2 regions of the Vibrio sp. ABH4_348 genome follow, and region 2 is predicted to be linked to the other one. Evidence: predicted binding sites of a transcription regulator. Region 2 holds the regulator's gene; the other holds the start of a gene.
The links. Region 2 encodes MetJ, which represses methionine synthesis genes. Its sites were predicted from a motif close to TTAGACNTNTANANGTCTAA; they were not measured.
Positions count from the first base shown of each region.

Region 1: metN (methionine ABC transporter ATP-binding protein MetN) is a predicted target of MetJ. The motif match lies at 2,452-2,471, and genes of this name have one in related genera.

Region 1 is NZ_JBSWVW010000001.1:579,076-585,378, forward strand. It holds gene ACXAFJ_RS02680 (MetQ/NlpA family lipoprotein) at 1-552, opposite strand, end outside; gene ACXAFJ_RS02685 (methionine ABC transporter permease) at 644-1,321, opposite strand; gene metN (methionine ABC transporter ATP-binding protein MetN) at 1,311-2,345, opposite strand; gene gmhB (D-glycero-beta-D-manno-heptose 1,7-bisphosphate 7-phosphatase) at 2,573-3,124, shown strand; tRNA gene ACXAFJ_RS02700 (tRNA-Tyr) at 3,254-3,338, opposite strand; tRNA gene ACXAFJ_RS02705 (tRNA-Tyr) at 3,416-3,500, opposite strand; tRNA gene ACXAFJ_RS02710 (tRNA-Tyr) at 3,576-3,660, opposite strand; gene ACXAFJ_RS02715 (efflux RND transporter periplasmic adaptor subunit) at 3,925-5,004, shown strand; gene ACXAFJ_RS02720 (multidrug efflux RND transporter permease subunit) at 5,030-6,303, shown strand, end outside.
Region 2 is NZ_JBSWVW010000001.1:2,726,800-2,733,102, reverse strand. It holds gene ACXAFJ_RS12525 (bifunctional aspartate kinase/homoserine dehydrogenase II) at 1-1,923, opposite strand, end outside; gene ACXAFJ_RS12520 (O-succinylhomoserine (thiol)-lyase) at 1,947-3,113, opposite strand; gene metJ (met regulon transcriptional regulator MetJ) at 3,323-3,640, shown strand; gene rpmE (50S ribosomal protein L31) at 3,806-4,024, opposite strand; gene priA (primosomal protein N') at 4,334-6,303, shown strand, end outside.

The DNA.
Region 1 (6,303 bases), 2.1 Mb from region 2:
CTGAGCTGCATCAAGTTCAACAATCGTGATGTTCTTTGGGTTTTCAACGATATCGCGAACTGTTGCTAGTAGACCAACACCTTCTTTTAGCTTAAGCAGACCTTGTTGCTCAAGTAGAAGAAGAGAACGGCCTAGGTTAGTTGGATCGTTTGGTACAGCAATACGAGCATCGCTTTGAATTTCGTCTACAGACTTAACTTCTTTAGAGTAACCAGCAATTGGGTATACAAAAGTATTACCAGCGATAGTTAGCTTGTAGCCGCGGTCAGCAACTTGCTTATCTAGGTATGGCTTGTGCTGGAATGCGTTGATGTCGATAGAACCGTCATCTAGCGCTGCGTTTGGCGTTACGTAGTCAGTGAACGTCACTAGCTCTACTTCTAGACCGTATTTTTCTTTTGCAACTTTAGCAGCAACTTCAGCAACTTGAGCTTCAGCACCTGCCATTACACCAACTTTGATTTTGCTGTTGTCGACTTCGTCTTCGCCACAGCCAGTCAAAACTAGCGCTGAAGCGGCAACAGCCAATAGACTTTTAAGACCAAATTTCATGACTATCTCCTTATTGAATTGGGCTTGTCGGCAAATAAATTGCCAAAATGTTCGTTTTATAAAGCAGGATGAGATCCGGCTTGATTTAAATTTATCGATGGTCCACTCGTCGAACGATGGCATCACCAATAGTTTGAATAATTTGTACCAGAACAATCAGCATTACGACTGTGACCATCATGATCACGCTGTCATAACGGTGGAATCCGTAGCGAATCGCAACATCACCTAAGCCCCCGCCGCCTACGGTTCCGGCCATTGCAGAGTAGCTGACTAGGGTAACCATAGTAATGGTGACCGAGTTAACTATGGTTGGCAGTGCTTCTGGAATCAGTACCTTAGTAATGATCTGTACTGGCGTTGCTCCCATAGATTGAGCAGCTTCTACCAGTCCGGTTGGTACTTCTAATAGTGCGCCTTCTATCAAACGCGCAATGAATGGGATTGCACCAATAGTAAGTGGAACAATCGCAGCTGACGTACCAATAAAGCTTCCCACGAGTAGTTTAGTTACTGGGATTATCGCAACCATCAATACCAAGAAAGGTACTGAACGGCCAACGTTAACAATCGCACCTAATACAGAATTCAATTGAACGTTTTCAAGTAGCCCACCTTTTTTGGTGACATGTAGGATGACGCCTAGCGGGATACCAAACGCAAAGCCTACAACACCTGCCACCACACACATGTAAATGGTTTCCCATGTTGCACCCAGCAACAGGTCGATGTTTTGGTTAAACCAGCCTACTAGTGAATCAAAGGACATAACCTAGCACCTCTACTTTTACATTGTGATCTCGTAGATATTGAATCGCCGCTTCATCGTCTTCAGCACTACCGAATAGCTCTGCCACCATCATTCCGAACTTCACGCCACCTGCGTAATCGAGATCAGAACTCAGGATTGCAATATCGATATTAAACTTACGTGAAATTTGTGACATTAAAGGTGTGTCTACCGTCGCGCCAGTAAATTCTAATCTTACAAGCGGATAACTACCTTCAACTCGCTCTTTCTGGAGGCGAACTTGATAGTCCTCTGGAATAGAAAGATCTAATGTTGAACGGATAAAGTTGTGGGCAAGCTCTGTCTTTGGGTGTGCAAAAATTTCGCCTACTGTGCCTTGTTCAACCAACTCACCATCACCAATAATGGCAACCTTGTGACAGATACTTTTGACTACATCCATCTCGTGAGTGATCAGCAAGATAGTGATTTTAAGTTTGCGGTTAATTTCTCGCAGTAGGTCCAATATAGACTGTGTCGTAGCCGGATCCAGAGCACTCGTTGCTTCATCACACAGCAAAACCTTTGGATCAGAAGACAATGCACGGGCAATAGCCACACGTTGCTTTTGACCGCCACTTAGGTTTGCTGGATAGGTCTCGCGCTTGTCGGATAATCCAACCAGGGCTAAAAGCTCTGTAACTTTAGATTCAATGGCCGCTTTATTTACGCCTGCTAACTCTAGTGGCAGTGCAACATTATCAAATACGGTTCGCGATGAGAGCAGGTTAAAGTGCTGGAATATCATTCCAATATTACGTCGCTGCTCGCTAAGCTGCTTTTTGTTTAGTGCAGTTAGCTCGATACCATCGACGAAGACCTTGCCTGATGTTGGGCTTTCCAACATATTCACACAGCGAATTAGCGTACTCTTCCCTGCACCAGAGGAACCGATCACGCCAAAGATAGTTCCCTGATCAACCGTTAAGTTGATGTCTTTCAAGGCGTTAATTTCCTTGTCGCCTTGATAAAAAGTTTTGTTAACTTCTTTAATTTCAATCATGTATATGCCTATACCGTACTGTTGCAGGAAAGCAGCACAAAATGTTGATGTAAGTCTCAATTAGTAGCTGATGCTATTGGTTTAGCTGATTTGTGTCAATAGATATTTTTACGTCTAGACGTCTAAATGAGTTTTTAAGCCCAATCGATTCGGAATTAGATAGTGATGATTGACATAAAGCGTGCGATAATTTTTCCATTAATGCAGACAAATCGCAGAGTAATATTTTGGCTAAACCCGCAGTTTTTTTAGATAGAGATGGTGTTATCAATGTCGATCATGGCTATGTCCATGACGAACACGACTTTGAATTTATAGAAGGTGTATTTGAAGCCACTCGAAAGCTAAAGGAAATGGGTTACCTTTTGGTACTGGTGACGAATCAATCTGGTATTGCGCGCGGCATGTTTAGCGAAGACAGATTCTTATCTCTTACTCAGTGGATGGACTGGAATTTTGTTGATCATGGAGTGGAGTTTGATGGATTTTATTATTCGCCGTATCACCCAGAAAAAGGAGTGGGCAAATACAAAAAAGACTCAGATTGTCGAAAACCTAAACCGGGGATGCTCAATAGCGCCAAAGACTTCTTGAAGATTGATATGGCGAAATCCGTCATGGTTGGCGACAAAGCAGAAGACATGATGGCTGCTGAAGCGGCGGGAGTGGCAACTCGTTTGTTAGTGCGTACTGGTAAACCGATCACTGATAAGGGTGAAGCGCTTGCAACCGCTGTATTAGACAGTATTGCCGATGTCCCAGCATTTTTAGCCAAATAATGAAAAGAATTTTTGTATCAAAGGGATCGTTAAGATCCCTTTTTTGTTCCTGATTTTTGTTATTTATTCGTGAGTTAGATATTTTTGAGAGCCAAAAACGAAAAAACCAGCCGTTAGGCTGGTTAAATATGGTGGAGGGGGACGGATTCGAACCATCGAAGGCAGTGCCGGCAGATTTACAGTCTGCTCCCTTTGGCCACTCGGGAACCCCTCCAGGGTTTTTATACTTGTTCCGTGTTTTCCCAACACATGGATTCAAGTTTTGACCAAGCTTAGCTCGGTCAGAAAATATGGTGGAGGGGGACGGATTCGAACCATCGAAGGCAGTGCCGGCAGATTTACAGTCTGCTCCCTTTGGCCACTCGGGAACCCCTCCAGGGTTTTATACTTGTTTCACGTTTTCCCAACACATGATTTCAAGTTTGACTGAGCTTAGCTCAGTCAGAAAATATGGTGGAGGGGGACGGATTCGAACCATCGAAGGCAGTGCCGGCAGATTTACAGTCTGCTCCCTTTGGCCACTCGGGAACCCCTCCAGGATTTTTATACTTAATCCGATGTTTTCCCAACACATCGCTCAAGTGCGGAGCGCATCATAGCAAACTGTTTTACCCTGTAAAGCGTTTTGTGACTAATTTAAGTTGAATGCTGCCTTTTTCAACAAAGCTTGCCAAAACTTAGAATAAAAACTGCGCCAAACCTATCTGGTACTCGTATCTATCACTATGGTTAAACATTAATAACAGTAACTTGCGCCGTCATTTGTACCCGAGTTCACTACCAAATACAGAGCTTGAACCATGAATAACGACATCACAAAGAAAATACGGCTATTGGCTTTTTTAGCCTTTACGCTGCTCATTCAGTTTGATGCTATCGCACAGCGCGGGCCCAGAGCCGTTACGGTAACTACAGCCGTGGTAGAAGAGAAAGCGGAAAATCGTTCTTTATTCTTGATTGGCAATGTGAAGGCAAGAAACAGCGTTGACATCGCATCCGAAGTTGCAGGAAAAATCGAAACAGTGCATGTTGTGTCTAGCCAACAGGTTCAACAGGGCGACCTTGTTGTGACGCTTGAACATCAGCAAACCTTAGCCGAGTGGCGTGAAAAGCAAGCTGAACTCAAAAACGAGCAACGAATTTTGACGGAGTTACAGGCGCTAAATAGCCGCAATGCAGTAAGCAAAACTGAACTCGACCGCCAATCATCAAAAGTAGAAATTGCGCAAGCTAGAGCAGAAGTTGCGCAGGTTCGCCATCAGCAACGTTTTATTCGAGCGCCTTTTACTGGTCGCATCGGTTTGGTCGACTTGTCGAAAGGCCAACTGGTCTCGAGCGGACAAGTATTGCTGTCGCTGGATAACGTGGAACAGGTGTATGTCGATGTTTCGGTTCCAGAAAAACAGCTGAACCTGCTTTCCGAAAAAATGTTGGTTAACGCTGAAGTGGATGCAAGCCCTGATGTTGAGTTTTCAGGCAGCATTGCTTATCTGGATTCTCGGCTTGATAAACAAAGCTTAACCGCTATTGCTCGGCTCAAATTCGAAAACACAAACCTTCAACTTAAACCGGGAATGCTCGCTCGCGTCACCGTTCCTCTTTCAGAGGCGAAAGTGACCACCGTACCAGTTCAGTCAATCCAATATTCAGGTACCAAGCGCTTTGTATATCGGGTCGATGGAGATAAGGCAAATCAAATTGAAGTGACGCTAGGGGAGCGGTTTGATCAGCGCATTGCAATCACATCGGGATTACAACCGGGAGATGAAGTAGTGGTTGAGGGCTTAGTTAATATGCGTCCTGGGGTCACGATAAAGCGTTCAGGTGCTCGAGCTGCTGATTCAAAATCGACACCTAAATCGTCAGCAACAACCGATTAACGCATCGCGCACTAAGGGTTAGATTATGATTTTGTCTGATGTGTCAGTAAAAAGACCGGTTGCTGCAGTGGTATTGAGCTTGCTGTTGTGTGTTTTTGGTATTGTCTCCTTTTATCAATTGTCGGTAAGGGAAATGCCGGACATCGAAAATCCGGTTGTGTCGATCAGCACCCGCTATGATGGGGCGTCCGCCACGATTATCGAGAGCAAAATAACCTCAGTGCTAGAAGATCAGCTTTCCGGAATCGATGGTATCGACGAAATTACGTCAACGACTCGGACTAGCTCTTCTCGCATTACCATTACCTTTAAAGCCGGGCATGATCTCAGCACTGGGATCAGCGACGTTCGCGATGCGGTTGCGCGAGCAGCGCGTGCCTTACCCTCTGAAGCAAGTACACCTCTGATTTTCCGAAACAATGGTGAGGGTCGGCCCTCGATTTATATCAATCTGCAATCCGACAATTTGGATAGAGTTCAGCTTACTGACTATGTTGAGCGAGTGTTATTAGACAGGTTTAGTTTGATTCCCGGGGTCAGCACGGTCAATGTGTCAGGTGGACTTAAAAAAGTCATGTACGTTGAGCTAGACCCGGTATTGATGGCTGGACGCAATGTTACTACTCAAGATGTGATTAGCGCACTGCGAAGTGCAAATCTTGAAGCGCCAGCGGGTGAGATTCGCAATCAAACCACAACAATGTCTGTCAGAATCGACAAAGCTTATACCGATGCCGAAGACTTCGAAAATTTAGTGGTGCGTCAATCTCAATCAGATGTTACGGTTTTTCTGCGCGATATCGCTACTGTCCAAGTGGGCGCGCAGAATGAGACCTCCACATTTAAAAGTAATGGCGTCGTTAATGTCAGTTTGGGAATCATTACTCAATCAAACTCGAATCCTTTGGATGTTGCCGAACTGGTTCGAAACCAAGTTACGCAGCTACAAGAGTTTTTGCCTGAGGGCACCCGCTTAACTATTGACTACGATGCCACAATCTTTATTGAACGTTCTATTCAAGAGGTATACACCACGCTGTTTATCAGTGGCGCTGCGGTGGTCTTGGTGTTATTGCTGTTTCTAGGGCGGTTTCGAGCGGCACTGATTCCCGCGATAACCGTGCCCGTTTCACTTCTAGCCGCTTTTATCGCTGCCAATGCGTTTGGTTTTAGTATCAACTTAGTCACCTTGATGGCTTTAATTTTGTCCGTCGGCTTGATTGTGGATGATGCGATTGTCGTGGTCGAGAACATGTATCGCCATATTGAAAAAGGTGAATCACCACTTGCTGCTGCTTA
Region 2 (6,303 bases):
AGCGAATGGTACACTGCCGTCATACTGCTGGAACAACCATGAGAGGGTACCTGAGAAAATACCAGAGATGGCAGTAATTTGGTCACCGCTTTCCGATAAATCTCTCACCGTATGGTTTATTGGTAAACCCGCTCCAACGGTCGCGTTGTAAAGCCAGTGGCGGTTAATTTTACTGAAGCCATCTTTTACTTGGTTGTAGAACTCAGTTTCCGCCGAACCTGCAACTTTATTAGCTGAGATTAAGTGCAAGCCCTGTTTAGCGATTTCTGGGTACTGACGCGATAACTCAGCGCTAGCGGTGACATCAAGCACTATGATGTCATCGAACGTTTGTAGGGAACCTAGCTGTGGTATCCAATCAAAACCCTGATGAGGGATCGACTCGTCGTCAAAGTGTTTGGCAATCTGAAGTGGGTCTAGCCCAGATTCATTTAAGCAATAGGTTTGACTGTCGATCACGGCAATCAGCTCAAAACTGAGTCCGTGTCGTTTTTCCAACTCGGTTTTTTGCTCTGCAAATAGCTCTAACCAGCGAGAACCGATATTCCCTTTACCACACAGTGCGATTGCAATGCGTTTTTGCGCTTGAAATAACTGACTGTGTAAGCCTTTTACCAGTTGTTCAGTATCGACTTTACGCAGGACGGCAACCAAACTTAAACCAGACTCCGCTTCAGAAACAAATTCCAAAGGTAGTGATTTTAGCTGCTGATAAAAGCCATAGCAGTGATTTGGGTTCTTACAGACACCAGCACCAACGGCTGCGACTAGGCTAAAGCCTTCTTTGAGTTTGATTTCTGCTTCAATTGCCATATCTTGCAATTGGCTTAACGCGCAGGATGCGATTTCTTCCGTGTAGGCGAGTCTGAGAACCTGCTTGTCGGATTGTTTTTCATAGGCAAGTGGCTCAAATTGTTGACGCTTTAATGCTTCAAGCGTTTTACTTGCCATGCGTTCAAAGTCGTGACCTGAACCAAAATTGAGTTCCACTAACAGTACATGTTCTAGAGACGTGACAATTTTTGCACCGCGACCTGATGCTAATACCCGTTCGATATGGGTTGAGCCTGACTCAGGTTGGTAGCTGCATCGCAAGCTTAATTCCGTTGTGCTTTGCGCTATTGGCTGTAGAGTTCGGCTGTGTAAAACAGGAGCAGCCAAACGTGCTAGCTCACTGGCTTCATCAAGACGCAGTAATGGTAGCAAGCATGCATCTGAAACAATTCTAGGATCGGCGCTGTACACACCAGCGACATCACTCCAAATCGTAACGCGATTAACCTCACTCAACCCACCGATTATCGTGGCGGAATAATCTGAACCGTTGCGACCGAGTAACACCGTATGACCTTCGCTGTTTTGCGCCATAAAGCCGGTAATGACAATCCGTTGCTCTTTGTGCTGAGCTAATACGGATTGCAATAATGGTCGTGATGCCGCTCGGTCAATTTCAGGTTGTGCACCAGCTTCTGCTCTTAAAAACGTTCTTGAATCTTGTTGGACAGCGGGCAAATCACTCTGGGTAAGCAGCGCAGCAAGTAGACGCGAAGACCAGGTTTCACCATGGCCCAAAATCGCTGCACGGGTTGTTTGATCAATTGGTGCTTCAAGGTTCGCTAGCGTTGAAAACTCATCGGAAAGCTGGGTGAGTAATGAATCTTTTGCTTTTGATGTGATTAAGTCATCGACCAAGCCTACTTGAAACTGACGCAGTTCTTGTAACACTTCGTGGGCCAAACGTCCGTCTTTCTCGAGTGCCTCTGAATACTCGATTAGCTTATTGGTCGTTTTGCCTGCAGCCGACACTACAATCAAATCTTGGTTTGATGGATATTGCGACAAAATTTCTACAACGCGGCGATAACATTCAGCATTGGCAAGACTACTGCCACCAAATTTATGCAATTCTCTTAAAATCGTCATGATTGTGCTTACCTGCCTATGCCTTATTTGGTTTTGCTTGCAATGTCTAAAGCTTGAGTGAGATCTTCGATGAGGTCATCGGCATCCTCTAGTCCCACTGATAAACGCAGCAGTTGATGAGACACTCCGGCCTCTGCGAGTGCTTCTTCTCCCATGGCGCGATGGGTCATAGTGGCAGGGTGACAAATCAAGCTTTCCACTCCGCCTAGCGATTCGGCAAGCGAGAAGAGTTTCAAACTACTAACAAAAACTTGCAGCTGTTCAAAAGAGCCGGCGTATTCAAAACTCAACATACTGCCAAACCCGGATTGCTGCTTCTTGGCAATATCGTGGCCAGGGTGATCGGTTAGGCTAGGGTGATAAATCTTGCCAATACTTGCTTGAGTTTGCAGAAACGCCAAGATCTTGTTCGCGCTTTCTTCATGCACCCGCATACGAGCACCTAAAGTACGTAAACCACGTAAAGTCATGTAACTATCAAAAGGTGTACCTGTTGCGCCAATACAGTTGCCCCACCAGGCTAGTTCTTCAGCATGTTTTTCGTCTTTTGCGATGATAACTCCGCCAATGACATCAGAATGACCATTGATGTATTTGGTAGTGCTGTGAATAACAAAATCCGCACCCAGCTCAATTGGCTTTTGGTAAATTGGTGTTAGGAAGGTGTTGTCTACGGCAACCAGTGCCCCAGCGGCGTGCGCTTCTCGACAAGATTGCTCGATATCAACTACGCGAACCAGAGGGTTAGAAGGGGTTTCTAGCAAAACTAACTTAGGTTTTTTAGCAAGAGCGTCTTGCCAAGCTTGCTTGTCCGATTGGTCAATGAATTCGACTTTAAAGTCGCCTTTGTTGCGGCGAGTGTTGAATAAACGGTAAGAGCCGCCATAACAATCGTGTGGTGCAACAATCAGATCATCTGGACCAAGAAACGTGGTCACCCACAAGTTAATCGCCGATGTACCACAATTCGTGATAACTGCGCCCGAACCAGATTCTAGTTCGTATAGGGCTTTTTCAAGTAAACCTCGGTTTGGGTTACCAGAGCGCGTGTAATCATAATGAGGTACATCACCAAACTCCGGAAAGCCGTAGTTGGTGGACAGATAAATGGGAGGAACGACGGCATGGTACTGAGAATCCGCTTCAATACCTGTTCTTACTGCAATCGTTGCTGGTTTACACTTGCTCATGATACTTCCTTTGGTCCTTTCACCCTATCTTTGGTCATTCAGTCGACGCACTGATACCAGATAATTTGGTACTTTACGCCTCAAAAAATAAGACGTCAACACTTCTAGACGTCTATATGTCTTTGCTTGTAGCCTTAAATCTGGCTAAAATTGTGGACTTTAGAAGCAATAACTCTGAATCTCAGACCGAATTATAGAAAAGGTGCGTAATGGCAGACTGGAACGGCGAATACATTAGCCCGTATGCTGAGCATGGCAAAAAAAGCGAACAAGTAAAAAAAATTACCGTCTCTATTCCGCTAAAAGTGCTTAAGGTGCTGACGGATGAGCGTACGCGTCGTCAAATTAACAACTTGCGACATGCGACCAACAGTGAGTTATTGTGCGAGGCATTTCTGCATGCCTACACCGGTCAGCCTTTGCCAACAGATGAAGACTTGCGTAAAGATCGTCCAGACGATATTCCTACAGAAGTAAAACGTCTCATGACGGAAATGGGAATTGAGTACGAAGCATACGACGATTGATGTTTGCACCCTGATTTTTTAAAAGGTGACATTGATTTCAGAGGAGGTATCGGTTGTGTGATATCTCTCTGCGTTTGCCGCTAGGGCTTTTTGGTAGCAATTTAAAACGAGAAAAACTAAAAAAGGACGCCGAGGCGTCCTTTTTGCATTCTTATCAAAACAGAATTACTTCTTGCTTGATAGAGCGCCAAAACGCTTGTTAAAGCGGTCAACACGACCACCAGTATCAACGATACGCTGCTTACCAGTGTAGAACGGGTGACACTTGTCACATACGTCTAGGTGGATTGACTCTTTAGCAAGAGTTGATTGGAATTCGAAAGAGTTACCGCAAGAACAAGTTGCGCTTACTGCTTTGTATTCTGGGTGGATACCAGTTTTCATGGGAGAACCTCAAATTAGGCCGTGTCGCTATCTGAATCTGATGCCAGACACCACACGTAGTTAATATAAATGGAACTTGTTGTAACCGCTTACTTGGCAAGCCATTACATCAAGGCGCGGTATGATAAAGCTTACTGATTACACGATCAACCATTTTGAACTTTTTTTAACCGGCTCATCCTAATCTCAGTATGGCAGGTTTTTTCGCCAAAAATGAATACCTTTGATTTTTTGGATCATGTTGTCTGTGCCGTATCAACCCGATATAGAATCCATTAAACTACCCCTTTTGCTATCTGATTGCTTCTAATGACACACAGCATAGTGCGAGTCGCATTACCGGTTCCCTTAGACAAACAGTTTGACTACTTATCATCAGGCTCCAGTGTTCCCGACTTGGGGGCTCGCGTCCTAGTGTCATTTGGACGGCAAAAGTTAGTGGGTGTTGTGACCGAGTTGAATGTTCAGTCTGACTACCCGGTTAATAAACTTAAATCGATAGAACGCGTGTTGGATAACGGTGCTATTTTGCCGGAGAGTCTACATCGCCTTCTACGTTGGTGTAGTCAGTATTATCAATACCCACTCGGTGAAACCTTAGCGTTGGCGCTACCGAGCTTGTTGAGAAAAGGGCAAGCCGCAGAGTTCCCCAAGCAAAAAACGTGGAGCATTACTTCTGCTGGCAATTTGGCACTAGAGAAAAGCTTAAAGCGTGCGGTAAAACAGCAGCAGGTTTTGCAGCTGTTGCAAAAGCAAAACCAATCTCATCAAGTCATGCTAGATAAGCAAATCTCATCGAGTGTTTTGAATACCTTATTAGAAAAAAAATGGGTTCACTGTGTGGAATCACAGGTTTCATCTCTAATAAGTGGTGATCATCAGGCACAAGAACAGCCACTGAGAGTAAACGAGGAACAAGCCATTGCGTTAGCAGCCATTAACAATAGCCATGGGTTTGGAACGTTTTTGCTCGAAGGGGTCACTGGATCAGGTAAGACCGAAGTTTACTTGCAAGCAATAGAAGCGGTTCTAGCGAAAGGAAAACAAGCCTTAGTCTTAGTTCCTGAAATTGGACTTACGCCACAAACCATTCAACGGTTTGAGCGTCGGTTTGAAACTCCGATTTGCGTTGTTCATTCAGGCTTAAATGATAGTGAGCGTTTGCAAACCTGGTTGCATGCCAAAGCTGGTAACGCGGGCGTAGTTATTGGGACGCGTTCTGCGCTATTTACGCCCTTCAAATCATTAGGTTTGATTGTGGTGGATGAAGAGCACGATACGTCCTACAAACAGCAAGATAGCTTGCGCTATCACGCGAGAGATGTCGCGGTGATGCGGGCCAATTTGGAAAACATTCCTATTATACTTGGTAGCGCGACACCAGCCTTGGAGACGTTGCAAAACGCGCTATCTGGAAAATATCGTCATCTAATATTGAGCCAGCGAGCGGGCAAAGCTGTGGCTACTCGCAATCGCGTCCTTGATGTCAAGGGCCTGTATATGGAAGCCGGATTGTCAGCGCCACTGATCGCTGAAATGCGCAGGCATTTAGACTCAGGTAATCAAGTACTCATTTTTCTCAATCGCCGCGGTTTTTCTCCGGCACTCATGTGCCACGAATGTGGATGGATTGCCGAGTGTGCCCGTTGCGATGCTTTTTATACGTATCACCAAGGTTCTTCGGAACTGCGTTGTCATCGCTGTGGCTCTCAGCGCCCGGTGATACATCAATGTGGTAGTTGTGGTTCGACTCAAATGGTGACGATGGGAGTGGGAACCGAACAGCTGCAAACCAAATTATCCGAGTTGTTTCCGGAGTATTCGTCAATTCGTATCGATAGAGACAGCACACGCCGCAAAGGAAGTTTTGATAATGCCTTGGCTGAGATTCACAACAACCAACATCAGCTTTTGATCGGCACACAAATGCTCGCTAAGGGTCACCATTTCCCCAATGTTACTTTGGTGGCTTTATTAGATATCGATGGCGCTTTGTATAGCAGTGATTTTCGAGCAGCAGAAAAATTGGCCCAGCTAATTGTTCAAGTTGCGGGGCGTGCGGGGCGCGCCAGCAAGCCGGGTGAGGTGATTTTGCAAACCCACCACCCTGAACATGGGCTGTTGACTTCACTGTTGCAACACAGTTACCAGCACTTTGCGGAATCGGCACTCAAGGAGCGCAAGCAAGCGATGCTTCCTCCGTTTAGCTACCTGTGTTTGTTTAAAGCGGAAGCCAACCAGAATGACAAAGTGGAATACTTCTTTAGGCAGGTGAAACA